One region of the Thauera sp. WH-1 genome, then DNA from elsewhere that is predicted to be linked to it. Evidence: riboswitches for the same ligand, from Rfam matches in the RefSeq annotation. Region 1 holds a riboswitch; each other region holds the start of a gene.
What was found. A riboswitch is a leader RNA that binds a small molecule or an ion and turns the genes downstream of it on or off. The one in region 1 is predicted to bind cobalamin.
Positions count from the first base shown of each region.

Region 1 (4,438 bases):
AGCGCAACGCCGGGAACTTTCTTGCACAGCAGCATCCCTTAGAATCCGTTCGCTCAACGCCGGCGCCCCCTACTTCTGCGGATATTGCTGATGCCCACCATGACCACCCCTGCCCGCCTCGCCCTCCTCGTCCTGTCGACGCTCGCCCTCGCCGCCTGCTCCCAGCAGGTCGAGGACACCCACCCCGACAAGCCGGTGACGCAGCGCCAGGAGGCCTTCAAGGCCATGCTGCGCACCTTCGAACCGATGGGCACGATGCTGCGCACCGATCGCTACGATGCCGACACCTTCGCGCGCATGGCGCTGGAGCTGAAGGCCTTGCGCGACAAGCCCTGGGCGCACTTCGGCGCCGACACCAACTACCCGCCGACCAAGGCCAGGCCGGCGGTGTGGCAGAAGACGGCAGAGTTCGAACAGCGGCGGGAGCACTTCATCGCCACCACCGACGGCCTGTTCGAGGCGGCCGAAGGGCGCAACGCGGCCGAGGTGCGCCGCGCGTACGAAGCGGTTCAGGACAGCTGCAAGGCCTGCCACCGAGACTTCCGTCGCTGAGTCCTCGAGCCGGCACCTGCGCCAGGCGCGCGTGCGTGTGCTTGCCCCACCCTCTATGGCAGTCCCGCCCATGGCAGGCGGGGTCCTTGCACGGAAGTCGCCCACTTCAGGGCTCACCCCCCGTAAGGTCCAGTTCCTTCAGGCGCCGGTACAAGGTCCGTTCGCTGAGACCCAGCCGCCGGGCAAGCTCGCTTCGGCTGCCGCGATGATTTCGCACCGCGCGCAGCAGCGCCTGTCGCTGCACCTCCGCCAGGTCCAGGTCTGCCCGCGTCGCGCTGCTGGCGGGTGCTGCGCTCGTGTCTCCCTGTGCGGGCGCATGCGGGTCCTCGGGAACCAGCACCTCCTCGGGCAAGTGCTCGACACCGATCGTTTCGCCGTCACACATCAGGCTGGCGCGTTCGAGCACATTGCGCAGTTCGCGCACGTTGCCCGGGAAGGGATAGGCCTGCAGCACCCGCAAGGCCGCGGCTGACAGGCGCAGCCGACGTTTCGGCGCGACGCGCTCGAGCAGGGAGTCGACCAGCAGCGCCAGGTCGCCCTCGCGCTCGCGCAGGGCCGGCACCGCGATCGGAAAGGTGTTGATGCGAAAGTACAAATCCTGCCGGAAGCTGCCCTCGGCGATCATCCGCTTGAGTGGCCGATGCGTGGCCGACACGAGGCGTATGTCGGCCCGGCGCAACTCGGTGGAACCGACGCGACGATAGGTGCCGGTCTCGAGCAGCCGCAACAGCTTCACCTGCATGCTGAGCGGAATGTCGCCCACCTCGTCGAGGAACAGCGTGCCGCCGCTGGCGGCCTCGACCAGTCCTGGCTTGCGCGCCGTGGCGCCGGTGAAGGCCCCGCGCTCATGGCCGAACACCTCGCTCTCGAACAGGGTCTCGGGCAGGCCCGAGCAATCGACCACCACGAAGGGGCCTTCGGCGCGCCGGCTGGCCTCGTGTACCGCGCTCGCCAGCAGCTCCTTGCCCGTCCCCGATTCGCCCTGTAGCAACACGCTGGCATCCGACGGGGCCACGCGCGCGATCAACTCGAGCATGCGCTGGAAGGCGGGCGAGCGGCCGATGAGGCCGCGGTGGTCGGACACCCCGCGCGCGACATGCATGGGCTCCATCTTCTCGATGAACCAGGCGATCTCACCGCTCGAATCCCGCACCGGCGACAGCTCGATGTTGACGTACTCCTCCCCGCGCGGCGTGTGATGCAGATGCAGCACGCGCTCGCGCTGGCCCGACTTCAGGCTGCGCGCCAGCGGGCAGGACTCGCCGGCGTGATCACAGGGCACGCTGTAGTGGTGGCTGACGTCGTAGCAGGACCTGCCGACGACGCTGCGCCCTTCCGAGAAGGCGCGCCGGTAGGCCGCGTTGGCCGCGATGATGCGGTAGTCGCGGTCACACAGGATGTGTGGCTCGGCGAGGGTCTCGAGAAAGGACACCAGCTCGGGGAGGGGACGCGGACTGGAACGCGGATCGATCGGCATGATGTGTCACTTGCGGCGGTGCGGATGGCAGGAGTCTGCCGCGCTGGCAGAGTGCGGGTCAATGGCGGGGTGCCGACATCCACCGCCGCGGTGGCCGAGCTGTTTGACATTCCCTGCGCGCCAGCGCTACCCTGCGCCCCGTTCATGGTTGTCTGCCGTCATCGGCAGGCATGAAAAGGGAATCCGGTGCGGCGCCCTGCGCGCCCAACCCGGAGCTGCCCCCGCAACTGTAATCGGCGAGTCCTGCGCCCTCTCTGCCACTGGAATCTTTCCGGGAAGGCTGGCGCAAGGCGATGACCCGTGAGCCAGGAGACCTGCCATGCACATCACCTTCAACAGTTTGGGGCGGGGTGTCCCTGACAAGAGGCATGGCTCACACCATTTCACTTGCTCGTTTTCCTGATGGCACGGCAGCACCGCATGGCATTGCCATGCGCGTGACGCATCACGCCCGTGCGTCGGAGATCCGCCCTGCCCGCACCGGATCTCCGCCATGTCCACCGTCGACCGCCCCGCTGCAACGCTGACACCGCCGACCGATTCCACGGGCGCCGTTCTGAGGCCGATGTTCCGCTTCGGCCCCGCCGACGCCCCCCGCATCCTCGAACACCTTCTTGCGCTGGATGCCGATGACCGCCTGCTGCGCTTCAGCCACGGCATCCGCGACGAAGGCATCGCCGCCTACGTCGCCACGCTCGATTTCGCACGCGACCATGTGCATGGTCTGGGCACCGCACAAGGCGACATCGTCGCCCTCGCCCATGTCGCGGTGCGCGATGGGGAGGTCGACTTCGGGCTCAGCGTCACCGCAACTCATCGCCAGCGCGGACTGGGCCGAGCAATGTTCAACCACGTCATTGCACTGGCCCGCCTGCACGGCGCAGGCCGGATCGTGTGTCACAGCGTCAGCCCGGCGGTACTCCACATGGCTGCCGCCGGCGGCTTCCGTCGGCCTGGCGGCAGCCACACCGCCCCCCTGACGCTGGATCTGCGGGCCGAGTCCCACGCCGGCGACGACGCCCACTCTTGCCCGGCCCCCAGCGCAATCAGCCTCGCGGCCGCCTGAAGCTCGCCTTCCCTCAGTAACCCGTTTCATCCGCACTCACCCAGACGAGGACCACCCGTGGACCGACTTCCCGCCGAAGCACGTGATAGCGCCATGCAACTCGCCGCCTTCCAGATCATCCGCCGCAATGGCGCCGTCGTTGCCTTCGATCCGAACAAGATCGCCGTCGCCATGACCAAGGCCTTTCTCGCCGTCGAGGGCCGCCAGGGCGCAGCGTCCTCGCGCGTGCGCGACATCGTGGCCCGACTCACCGATACCGTGGTCGGCGCCCTCACCCGTCGCCTGCCCGACGGCGGCATGCTGCACATCGAGGACATCCAGGACCAGGTCGAGCTGGCGCTGATGCGCTCGGGCGAGCACGACGTCGCGCGCGCCTACGTGCTCTACCGCGAACGCCGCGCTGCCGAACGCGCGGCGCAGAAGGACGCCGACGCGCAGGCGGGCGGCGCCGGCCCCGTGCTGCACGTCGTCGATGGCGAAGCGCGCCGCCCGCTCGACCGCGCCGCCCTGCTCACCGTGTGCCGCGAGGCCTGCGCGGGACTGGACGGGGTGTCCGCCGACACCGTGCTCGAACACGCCCTGCACAACCTCTACGACGGCGTGCCGGTCGCCGCCGTGCGCCAGGCCCTGGTGCTGGCCGCGCGCACGCTGATCGAGCGCGAGCCGGACTACGGCCGCGTCGCCGCCCGCCTGCTGCTGTCGGCGATCCGCGTCGAGGTCATCGGGCGCGAAACCGCGCAGGCCGACATGGCCGACCCCGAGCACGGCTATGCCGCCTGCCTGCCCGCCTTCATCCGCCAGGGCATCGAGGCGGAGCTGCTCGATCCGCGCCTGGCCGACTTCGACCTCGCCCGCCTGGCTGCGGCGATCCGGCCCGAGCGCGACCTGCAGTTCGACTACCTCGGCCTGCAGACCCTTTACGACCGCTACTTCCTGCATATCGACGGCCGCCGCATCGAGCTGCCGCAGACCTTCTTCATGCGGGTGGCGATGGGCCTCGCGATCAACGAGATCGACCGCGAGGCGCAGGCCATCGCGTTCTACGAGCTGCTGTCGTGCTTCGACTTCATGAGCAGCACGCCGACGCTGTTCAACAGCGGCACCCGCCATGCGCAGCTGTCATCCTGCTACCTGACGACGGTGGCCGACAGCCTCGAGGACATCTACCAGTCGATCAAGGAAAACGCCCTGCTGCAGAAGTTCGCCGGCGGTCTGGGCAACGACTGGACGCCGGTGCGTGCGCTCGGCAGCCGCATCAAGGGCACCAACGGCCAGAGCCAGGGCGTGATCCCCTTCCTCAAGGTGGTCAACGACACCGCGGTGGCGGTGAACCAGGGCGGCAA
Region 1 is NZ_JBLQGP010000007.1:24,472-28,909, forward strand. It holds gene ACMV5O_RS08895 (cytochrome c) at 91-552, shown strand; gene ACMV5O_RS08900 (sigma-54-dependent Fis family transcriptional regulator) at 659-2,029, opposite strand; cobalamin riboswitch at 2,158-2,366, shown strand; gene ACMV5O_RS08905 (GNAT family N-acetyltransferase) at 2,523-3,095, shown strand; gene ACMV5O_RS08910 (ribonucleoside-diphosphate reductase subunit alpha) at 3,153-4,438, shown strand, end outside.

Region 2 (4,438 bases), on a different contig from region 1:
GTCGATAGGGTAGACGCGATCACCACTCCAACTTTCCAGGAACAACCCGTTTTCGCGATCGAAGAGGTTGCTCACCGCGCCGTAGAGTTCCACGCCCTTAGTCAGTTGGTGTCGATACGCGAGATCGGTGGATTGGTAAGCGCGCTGCTTTTCCGCGTTCCTGTTGTCGAAGTCACCATCGGCGTACGCTTTGCTCCGCCATACATGCGAGACGTTCAGACTGCCGTTTTCGGCCACGCGGAAGTTGAGACCCGCAACCAGGCTGTGCCGCGACACCCCCGGCAGATCCTTACCATCGTAGGCGCCACCTCCATCGGCTTCACGGTCGATTCTCGCCAGCGTCCAAGCGTAGTTCAGCAGTACGGCCGCGGTCGGCGTCACCTGGAAGCTGTTCTGCACCTCGAAACCATATTTGTGCGACTTGTCGATATTGGTGTTGTTGTAGGACGTAGGCTCAAGATAGATCTCATTCTTCAGACGGGCGTAGAAGAGCGCGGCCTTCAACCGGTTGCGCTCAGTGAAGTGGTTAAGCCCGAGGGTCAGCGTACGGGTCTTCGCAGGCTCGATGAAACCGTTAAAGCTCTTGCCGACAAACTGATACAGGGGAGGCGGGCCGTATATGCTCTTGAAAAAGCGGTCGATATCCGGCGCCAGGAAGGCGTCGCTATAGCTAGCAAATACCGATAGAGCAGGGTCGACGCGATAGTTCGCACCGGCCTCCCATGAGGTCAGACGCTCCTCCTCCCCTAGTGCCGCACCCAAGACAGGCTTGTAGCCGTACTCAACGTGTTCCCGACGGACACCGGCCGACAGGGTGAGTCGGTCGAGAACATATTGCCCATGCAGAAACCAGCCCAAGTTCTCCTTCGTGGTCACCCCGTCCGGATCGACACGCTCGCCATCGAAGCGCTGCACACCCGTGTTCACTGCTAGGCCACCCCGCTGAAACTGCAGCGCAAGCTCGTCAGCGAGGTACCTGTACTCGGATTCCGGAGACGGCACGTACGCGGAACTCTTCTCCTCGTCCTGATGGCGAGCGGTGACCCGCCACTCGGGACTCAGCACATAGTCTGCACCGAGACTCCAGTGCTCAGCATCGAACCTCTGGCGGGTGTAGTTGCCACCGTTGTTCACTGCCGGATCAGCGCGAAACTGAGCCAACGACAGCGAACTCGGATACCGCGTGTCAATTCTGGATGCGCCCGCCTCGAAGTCGAGGCGCAGCCCGTCAGTCGGCTTCACACCTGTAGCCACTCGCCAGGTATTGGCCTCCGACTGGTCACGATGCCCGGACGGATCCTTGTCGCTGAAACCACCGAATTTGCCGTGGTCCAAGGTCGCGGAAAAGTCGAACCGATCGCGCACGATACCCGCCGTAGCCACGCCACCACGCGTACCGTAATTCCCTGCATAGGCGTCCAGGCGCACACCTTCGCGTGGCTTGGTGTAGATCTGAATGGTCCCGGCCGTAGCTCCATCGCCGTACAGCACGGCGCCGCTACCCTTCGTGATCTCGATGCGATCGATGTCTGCAAGAGCAATCGATCCAATTAGTTGCGGCACCATGTCGATGTTGTTGAGCCTGCGGCCATCGACCGAAACGACAACGTTCTGATGCCCGTTCGCGCTGCCGTAGCCACGCATGCTGATTTGCGGCGTATAACGGTTGCCATAACTCGGCGTTACCTGGAGCGAGGTTTGCAGCGCCAGATAGTCGTAGAGCGAGTTCGCACCCGAGCGCTCGATGGCCTCGCGGGTATGCACTTCGGACGCATAGGGCGCATCTTGGTCCTGCATGTCGATGCGGGTAGCGGAAACGACCACGGGCGCGGCAGTGCGCTCCTGTGCGAACGCCGTCGGGGCGGAAAACGAGAGCGCTGCGGGCACGGAAAGCGCCGCAGCGACAAGACGGATCTTCATTGTTCGTACTCCCTTCGCCATGCCGTGCGTCCCCGCACACCATGGCAACTTCACATGGACGCACCGCGAGCCAGGTAGAACCGAAGAGAGTAGGAAGAAGCCACCACGCCCGTCGCCGCCACCCCGCGGCACATCCGCCAATTCGCGTTCCGGCCGGTCTCCGGGCTCGTGCGCTGTGCCGGCGGGGCCGGACGGGTGGATCGCCTTCCCGGGAGAGCATTCCCAGTGGCTGCATGACACACCTTGCGCGCACTTACCGTTGCGGGGGCAGCACAGGCATTGCGGCCTCGTTTGCGAGGGGCCGCGCACCTGTTTCCCGTTTAACCCTGGGCGAGAAACGCCCGCGGGCACCGATAACGCGCTGCCCCTTCCAGGGCAGTGGGGGCGGATGATACCGTACGGCCGCGTATCGTGCACTGCAATAAAATACAGATTCCTCGGATGCAAGGACCTGCCAGAACAATGACATGCGAACTGATCCTCGGCGGCGCCCGCTCCGGCAAGAGCCGCGAGGCCGAGCGCCGGGCTGAAGAATCCGGCCTGGCGGTGACGGTGATCGCCACCGCCGAGGCGCTCGACGAAGAGATGGCGGCCCGCATCCGCCGCCACCAGGCCGACCGCCCGGCGGCCTGGCGCACCGTCGAGGCGCCGGTCGCGCTCGCCGACACGCTGCGCCGCGAGGCCGCCCCGGGGCGCTGCGTGGTGGTCGACTGCCTGAGCCTGTGGGTGAGCAACCTGCTGGTCGACGCCGACCATCTGCCGCCAGGAGCCGGAGCGGAGGAACTGCCGCTGTTCCGCCGCGAGCGCGACGCGCTGCTCGCCACCCTGCCCACGCTTCGGGGCCACATCATCCTGGTCGCCAACGAGGTCGGCCTCGGACTGGTGCCGGAGACGCCACTCGGACGCCTGTTCCGCGACGAGGCCGGCCGCCTCAACCAAGTGGTGGCGGCGCTGTGCTCGCGCGTGGTGTTCGTCGCCGCCGGCCTGCCGCTGGTGCTGAAGCAGGGCTAAACTGCGGAACGACAAGACGTTTCAGGGGACTGCGATGGGCCTGCCTGCAGAAAGGCACAAGATGACGCTGAATGACTTCCTCGCCTGGGAGGCCGAACAGCCCGAGCGCTGGGAGTTCTTCAACGGCGAGGCCTCCATGATGGCTGGCGGGTCTGATGTGCACAACGCCATCAGCCTCAACACGACGTTTGCACTCCGTACGGCCTTCGCGGGTTCGCGCTGCAAGGTCTTCATGTCCGACGTCCGCCTGCGTCTGGCCGAGTCGGACGACCTGTTCTACCCCGACGTCTTCGTCACCTGCTCGGAGGCCGACAGTGCCCGCCGCCAGGTCAAGGAAGACCCTGCGCTGATCGCCGAGGTGCTGTCACCCTCGACCGAGGCCTACGACCGCGGCGACAAGTTTGCCGCCTACCGCCGCTTTCCCGGCCTGAAGACCGTGCTCTTGCTGTCGCAGGACCGCCCTCATGTCGAGTGCTACACCCGCGGCGAGGACGGGTACTGGATCCTCAGCGAAGCGAGCGGGGACAGCGCCAGCCTCACCCTGCCTGCTTTCGGCTTCGAACTCGCGCTGGCCGAGTTGTATCGCGACCTGCCGGATGCCGCGCAACAAACCCAGACCGCCGCACCCTGAGACCCCACCACCCGCATGACACCCTTTGCCATCACCGCGCCCGACAGCCTGCTCGCCGCTGCACTGCAACACAAGATCGACCGCAAGACCAAGCCGCTCGGCGCGCTCGGCCGGCTGGAGGCGCTGGCGCGCCAGATCGGCCTGGTGCAGCAGCGCCTGGAACCCGAGATCCGCCAGCCGCACATCGTGGTCTTCGCCGGCGACCACGGCGCCGCGCGTGCCGGCGTATCGGCCTACCTGCAGGACGTCACCTGGCAGATGGTGGAGAACTTTCTCGCCGGCGGCGCGGCCATCAACGTCTTCAGCCGCCAGATGGGGCTGGGGCTGAGCGTGGTGGATGCGGGCGTCAATCACGACTTTGGCGCACGCCCGGGCCTGATCGACGCCAAGATCGGCCCCGGTACGCAGAACTACCTCGATTGCCCGGCGATGAGTCCGGCGCAGCGCGACCTGGCGCTGGAGCGCGGCCGCGGCATCGCCCAAGCGCTCGCCGGCAACGGTTGCAACTGCGTCGGCTTCGGCGAGATGGGCATCGGCAACACCGCCTCGGCCTCGCTGATCACGCATTGCCTGGTCGGCGCCGAGCACGATGCCGAGCTGTACACCGTCACCGGCCGCGGTACCGGCCTGGACGACGCCGGCCTGTTCCACAAGCGCAGTCTGCTCGCCCAGGCCCTGGCGCGCGGCGGCCGGCCCAGCGACCCGCTGGCCGTGCTGGCCGAATACGGCGGCTTCGAGATCGCGATGATGGCCGGCGCCATGCTCGGCGCGGCAGAAAAGCGCATGCTGGTGCTGGTCGACGGCTTCATCGTCACCGCGGCCCTGCTCGTCGCCCACGCCATCGACCCGCGGATCCTCCCCTACTGCGTGTTCGCA
Region 2 is NZ_JBLQGP010000002.1:339,485-343,922, reverse strand. It holds gene ACMV5O_RS03930 (TonB-dependent receptor) at 1-1,920, opposite strand, end outside; cobalamin riboswitch at 2,054-2,290, opposite strand; gene cobU (bifunctional adenosylcobinamide kinase/adenosylcobinamide-phosphate guanylyltransferase) at 2,383-2,931, shown strand; gene ACMV5O_RS03920 (Uma2 family endonuclease) at 2,993-3,562, shown strand; gene cobT (nicotinate-nucleotide--dimethylbenzimidazole phosphoribosyltransferase) at 3,578-4,438, shown strand, end outside.
Region 2: another riboswitch for cobalamin. It lies ahead of ACMV5O_RS03930 (TonB-dependent receptor); the one in region 1 lies ahead of ACMV5O_RS08905 (GNAT family N-acetyltransferase).

Region 3 (4,438 bases), on a different contig from region 1:
CGTCGCGCAGCAGCGGCTCGCCGCCGGTGAAGCCGAGCTGCAGCGCGCCGAGCGCGCGTCCCTCGCGCAGCACGCGCTTCCACTCGTCGGTGGACAACTCGGCCTTGCCATCGCGGGCATAGTCGACCGGATTGCTGCACCACGGGCACTTGAGCGGGCAGCGATAGGTGAGCTCGAGCACCAGCCACAGCGGCTTGCCCTGCCCGTCAAGCCTGACGACGGATCCATCCTTTGGCACGGAACACCTCCAGGAATTTGTATACGCCCTCGGCGACGCGCGCGTCGTCGCCCGGGTAGCGCTGCTGCAGGTCGGCAATCAGCTCGGCGACGGTGCGATTGCCGTCGCAGCGCTCGATGATGTCGCCAGCGGTCTGGTTGAGCTTGACGATGCCCTCGGGGTAGAGCAGGACGTGCGAGTCCTGCGTCGGCTCCCAGCGGAACAGGTACATCGGGTTGAGCGCGTAGCGCTCGTCCGCGTCGGGCGGGTTCGGGGTCGCGGTGGCGGTCATGCGGGCCTCGGCTGCGGGTTGGCAGGCCCCGGTCCGCCCGCGGGCGGCCGGGCTCGCAGGCGTCAGCGCACGTAGACGTAGGCGGTGACTTCGAAGCCGAGACGGATGTCGCAATACGCGGGGTCGGTCCACTGCATGATGGGTCTCCTCTGGAATGATGGTGGGCGAACCGGCGCGGCGGCCGGTTCGTGGCCATCATCGCCTGCGAGCCGCGCAGCGGGATCCGCAGAATCGGGGTTGGGCCATCGGCAGGATCGCGAGCCCGCGCTCGCGGAAATCATGATTCTTCAGCAAGCTGCACCGGCGTTGACCTGGGTCAACGCGCGATAGGCTGCACCTGGCGGATCGCCTCGGCCAGTTGCTCGCCGGCAGCGTCGGCCGGCCCGCGCCAGCCATCGAAGTGCAGCAGCTCGGTCAGCGGCATGCGCTTCAACCAGCCGGCGCTCTCCAGCTCCGGGCGGGCGTGAAAGTCCTTCACGTAGCCGATGCACAGGTAGGCGATCGGGATGATCTCGGGCGGGATGCCAAGCGCCTCGCGCAGCGCCTGCTCATGCAGGATGCTGACCCAGCCCACGCCGAGGTTCTCGGCGCGCGCGGCGAGCCACAGGTTCTGCACCGCGCACACCGCGCTATAGATGTCCATCGCGCCGATATGGGTGCGGCCGATCACCACCGGGCCGTGGCGGCGGCGGTCGCAGGTGATGCACAGGTTGAGCGGCGACTCGAGGATGCCCTCGAGCTTGAGATTGCGGTAGGTGGCGCGCTTGCCCGCGTCGAACATCTGCTCGGCTTCGGCATGGGCGGCGAGGAAATCGGCGTGGATCCGCGCGCGCACCTCGCGCGAACGCACGAGGATGAAGTCCCACGGCTGCATGAAGCCGACCGAGGGCGCGTGATGGGCGGCGGTGAGCACGCGCGCAAGCACCGCGTCGGGAATCGGGTCGGGGCGGAATTCGCCGCGCACGTCGCGGCGGGTGTGGATGGCGCGGTGCACCGCGTCGCGCTCGGCGGCACTGAACTGCGGGTCGGTCTGGAAACGGGTAGGCGCGTCGTTCTCGAAACGCTCACGCGCGTTGTCGCACAGCGGCGCGAAATGCGCCTGCGTCGGGCTGCTCATGAAGTATTCCCCTTGTCGTCGAGCAGGAGACAGCCGCCGACCAGGCGGCTGTGCAGAACACTTCGAGGCCGGTCTTCCGGCTACGGATCCTCTCGTCCGGGCGCCTTCCCGGTCCTTGCGGACCAGTGGCTGGGCGAACCTTGCCCGGACAATCCCCTTCACGGCGCTGGGCGCGCGGCGGATTGGCACCGCCTTCCCGATTCTCCCGCGCTGATCGCGGGCACCCCGAAGCAATACAGGGCGGATTCTAGCGGGAGCGCCGCCCGGCGGGTCGGATTCGTGGCGCAGTGCCCACCCCACGCTCCACCCCACACCGCCCCTTGCCGCGCGTGGCCGACGCCTGCCGGTGCGGGCTCAGAAGGACGAGCCGGGCTGCTGCAGGAAGGCGGCTTCGTCCGGGCTCGTCTCGCGCCCCAGCGCGGCATTGCGGTGCGGAAAGCGTCCGAAGCGCTCGATGACGGCCAGGTGGCGGCGGGCGTAGTCGACATAGCCGTCGAAGCTGGCCTTGGCGTGCGCCGGCACGCTGGCGGCGAGCTGGTCGAACAGGCGCACGGCTTCACGCTGGTCGCCCAGGTCCTCGGAATGTTCCAGCGGCAGGTAGATGAAGACCCGCTCGACCGCGCGCAGCGCCGTGTCCAGCCCGAGACGCAAGCTCTCCTTCGCCCAGCGCAGGGCCAGCACGTCGAAGGCGAAGGCCGCCGCCTCGCCGCGCCAGATGTTGCGCGGAAACTGGTCGGTCAGCAGGATCAACGCCAGCCGCCCGCGCGCATCCCTGAGCCAGGCGTCGAGTTCGCCACCCGCCGCGCGCGCGACCCAGGGCGCGAAGCGCTGCCTGATCTGCGCATCGACGTCGGCCTGCTTGCGCCACCACAGCGCCGACTGTTGCGCAATCACCGCATCGTCATCGGCGGCGGTACCGAACCAGAAGGCGTGGATCGTATCCGGGGTTTCCATGCGGGCCTCCCAGGGCCGAAGGCGAGGACTGGAAGCATAGCCCACGTGCGCGGCGGCCTGCATTCGCACCACCCTGGTGAGCAGCGGCACCGTTGCGGTGCATCATTTGCCCCCGAGTGCGCGCCGCCAGGGCGAGAACGGCCTGATCCAGGGCATCTGCACCCTGGCACGGTCCCTGCTTTACTGACCCATACCTGCGCCAGCGACGACGCGACGCAGGGCAGCCTCCGCCAACGCCGGTGGGGGCCGGTGGCTCGCGATGCGCGATCCGCCGGCCAATTCCAACCGATGTCGAACCGCGTCCTGCGGGGGCCGTCATGCTTGAGCCGGGCAAGCCCGTGCCCAGGTGTCACCAGGCCGTACGCAGGGCCGAATGAGTGATACCAGCATGAAGATCGTTCTCGTTGGCCATGGCATGGTCGGCCACAAGTTCCTCGAGGAGCTCCGCCAGCTGCAGATCCCCGCTGCGGAGGTCACCGTCCTGTGCGAGGAGCCACGGATGGCCTACGACCGTGTGCACCTGTCCGAATTCTTCGCCGGCAAGACGGCGGAAGACCTCTCGCTGGTCGCGCCCGGCTTCTTCGACGAAGCAGGCTTCACGCTGCGCCTCGGCAGCCGCGCGGCGGCCATTGACCGCCGTGCGCGCACGGTGACGACGCAGGACGGCGTCACCCTGCCCTACGACAAGCTGGTGCTGGCCACCGGCTCCTACCCCTTCGTGCCGCCGGTCAAGGGCAGCGAGCGCGAACACTGCTTCGTCTATCGCACCATCGAGGACCTCGAGGCGATGAAGGCGGCCGGCGCGACCTCGCGCAAGGGCGTCGTCGTCGGCGGCGGGCTGCTCGGCCTGGAGTGCGCCAAGGCGCTGCGCGACCTCGGCCTCGAGACCCATGTCGTCGAGTTCGCCCCGCGCCTGATGGCGGTGCAGGTGGACGACGAAGGCGGCCGCATCCTGCGCAGCAAGATCGAGGCTCTGGGTGTGCAGGTGCACACCGAGCGCAACACGGTCGAGATCACCGACGGCCGCAGCGCCCGCCACCGCATGGTGTTTGCCGACGGCACCCACCTGGAAACCGACATGATCGTGTTCTCCGCCGGCATCCGTCCGCGCGACGAGCTGGCGCGCCAGAACGCGCTGGCGGTCGGCGCCCGCGGCGGCATCGCGGTCGACGACCACTGCCGCACCAGCGATCCGGCCATCCTCGCGATCGGCGAGTGCGCGGCCTGGCGCGACCAGACCTTCGGCCTGGTGGCGCCCGGCTACGACATGGCGCGCATCGCCGCCCGCCAGCTGGCCGGTGATGCCCAGGCCGCGTTTGGCGGCGCCGACATGAGCACCAAGCTCAAGCTGATGGGCGTCGATGTGGCCAGCATCGGCGACGCCCACGGCAGGACGCCGGGCTGCCGCAGCTTCCGCTACGCCGACGAGTGCAAGCAGATCTACAAGAAGATCGTCGTCAGCGCGGACGGCAAGCGCCTGCTCGGCGCGGTGCTGGTCGGCAATGCCGACGAGTACGGCACGCTGCTGCAGATGGCGCTCAACGGCCTCGCGCTGCCGGCCGACCCCGAGTTCCTGATCCTGCCCGCCGGCGACGGCAAGGCCAGGCCCGGCCTCGGTGCCGACGCCCTGCCCGAGTCCGCCCAGATCTGCTCGTGCAACAACGTCAGCAAGGGCCAGATCTGCGCCGCGGTGGGCGACGGCGCCACCACCATCGGCGCGCTCAAGGCCTGCACCAAGGCCGGTGCCAGCTGTGGCGGCTGCGTGCCGCTGGTGACGCAGATCATGAACGCCGAGCTGGCCCGCCTCGGCATGACGGTCACCCGCCACCTGTGCGAGCACTTCCCCTACTCGCGCCAG
Region 3 is NZ_JBLQGP010000011.1:133,489-137,926, reverse strand. It holds gene pqqE (pyrroloquinoline quinone biosynthesis protein PqqE) at 1-238, opposite strand, end outside; gene pqqD (pyrroloquinoline quinone biosynthesis peptide chaperone PqqD) at 207-509, opposite strand; gene pqqA (pyrroloquinoline quinone precursor peptide PqqA) at 572-646, opposite strand; gene bluB (5,6-dimethylbenzimidazole synthase) at 826-1,626, opposite strand; cobalamin riboswitch at 1,675-1,869, opposite strand; gene ACMV5O_RS12485 (DUF924 family protein) at 1,981-2,580, opposite strand; gene nirB (nitrite reductase large subunit NirB) at 2,969-4,438, shown strand, end outside.
Region 3: another riboswitch for cobalamin. It lies ahead of bluB (5,6-dimethylbenzimidazole synthase); the one in region 1 lies ahead of ACMV5O_RS08905 (GNAT family N-acetyltransferase).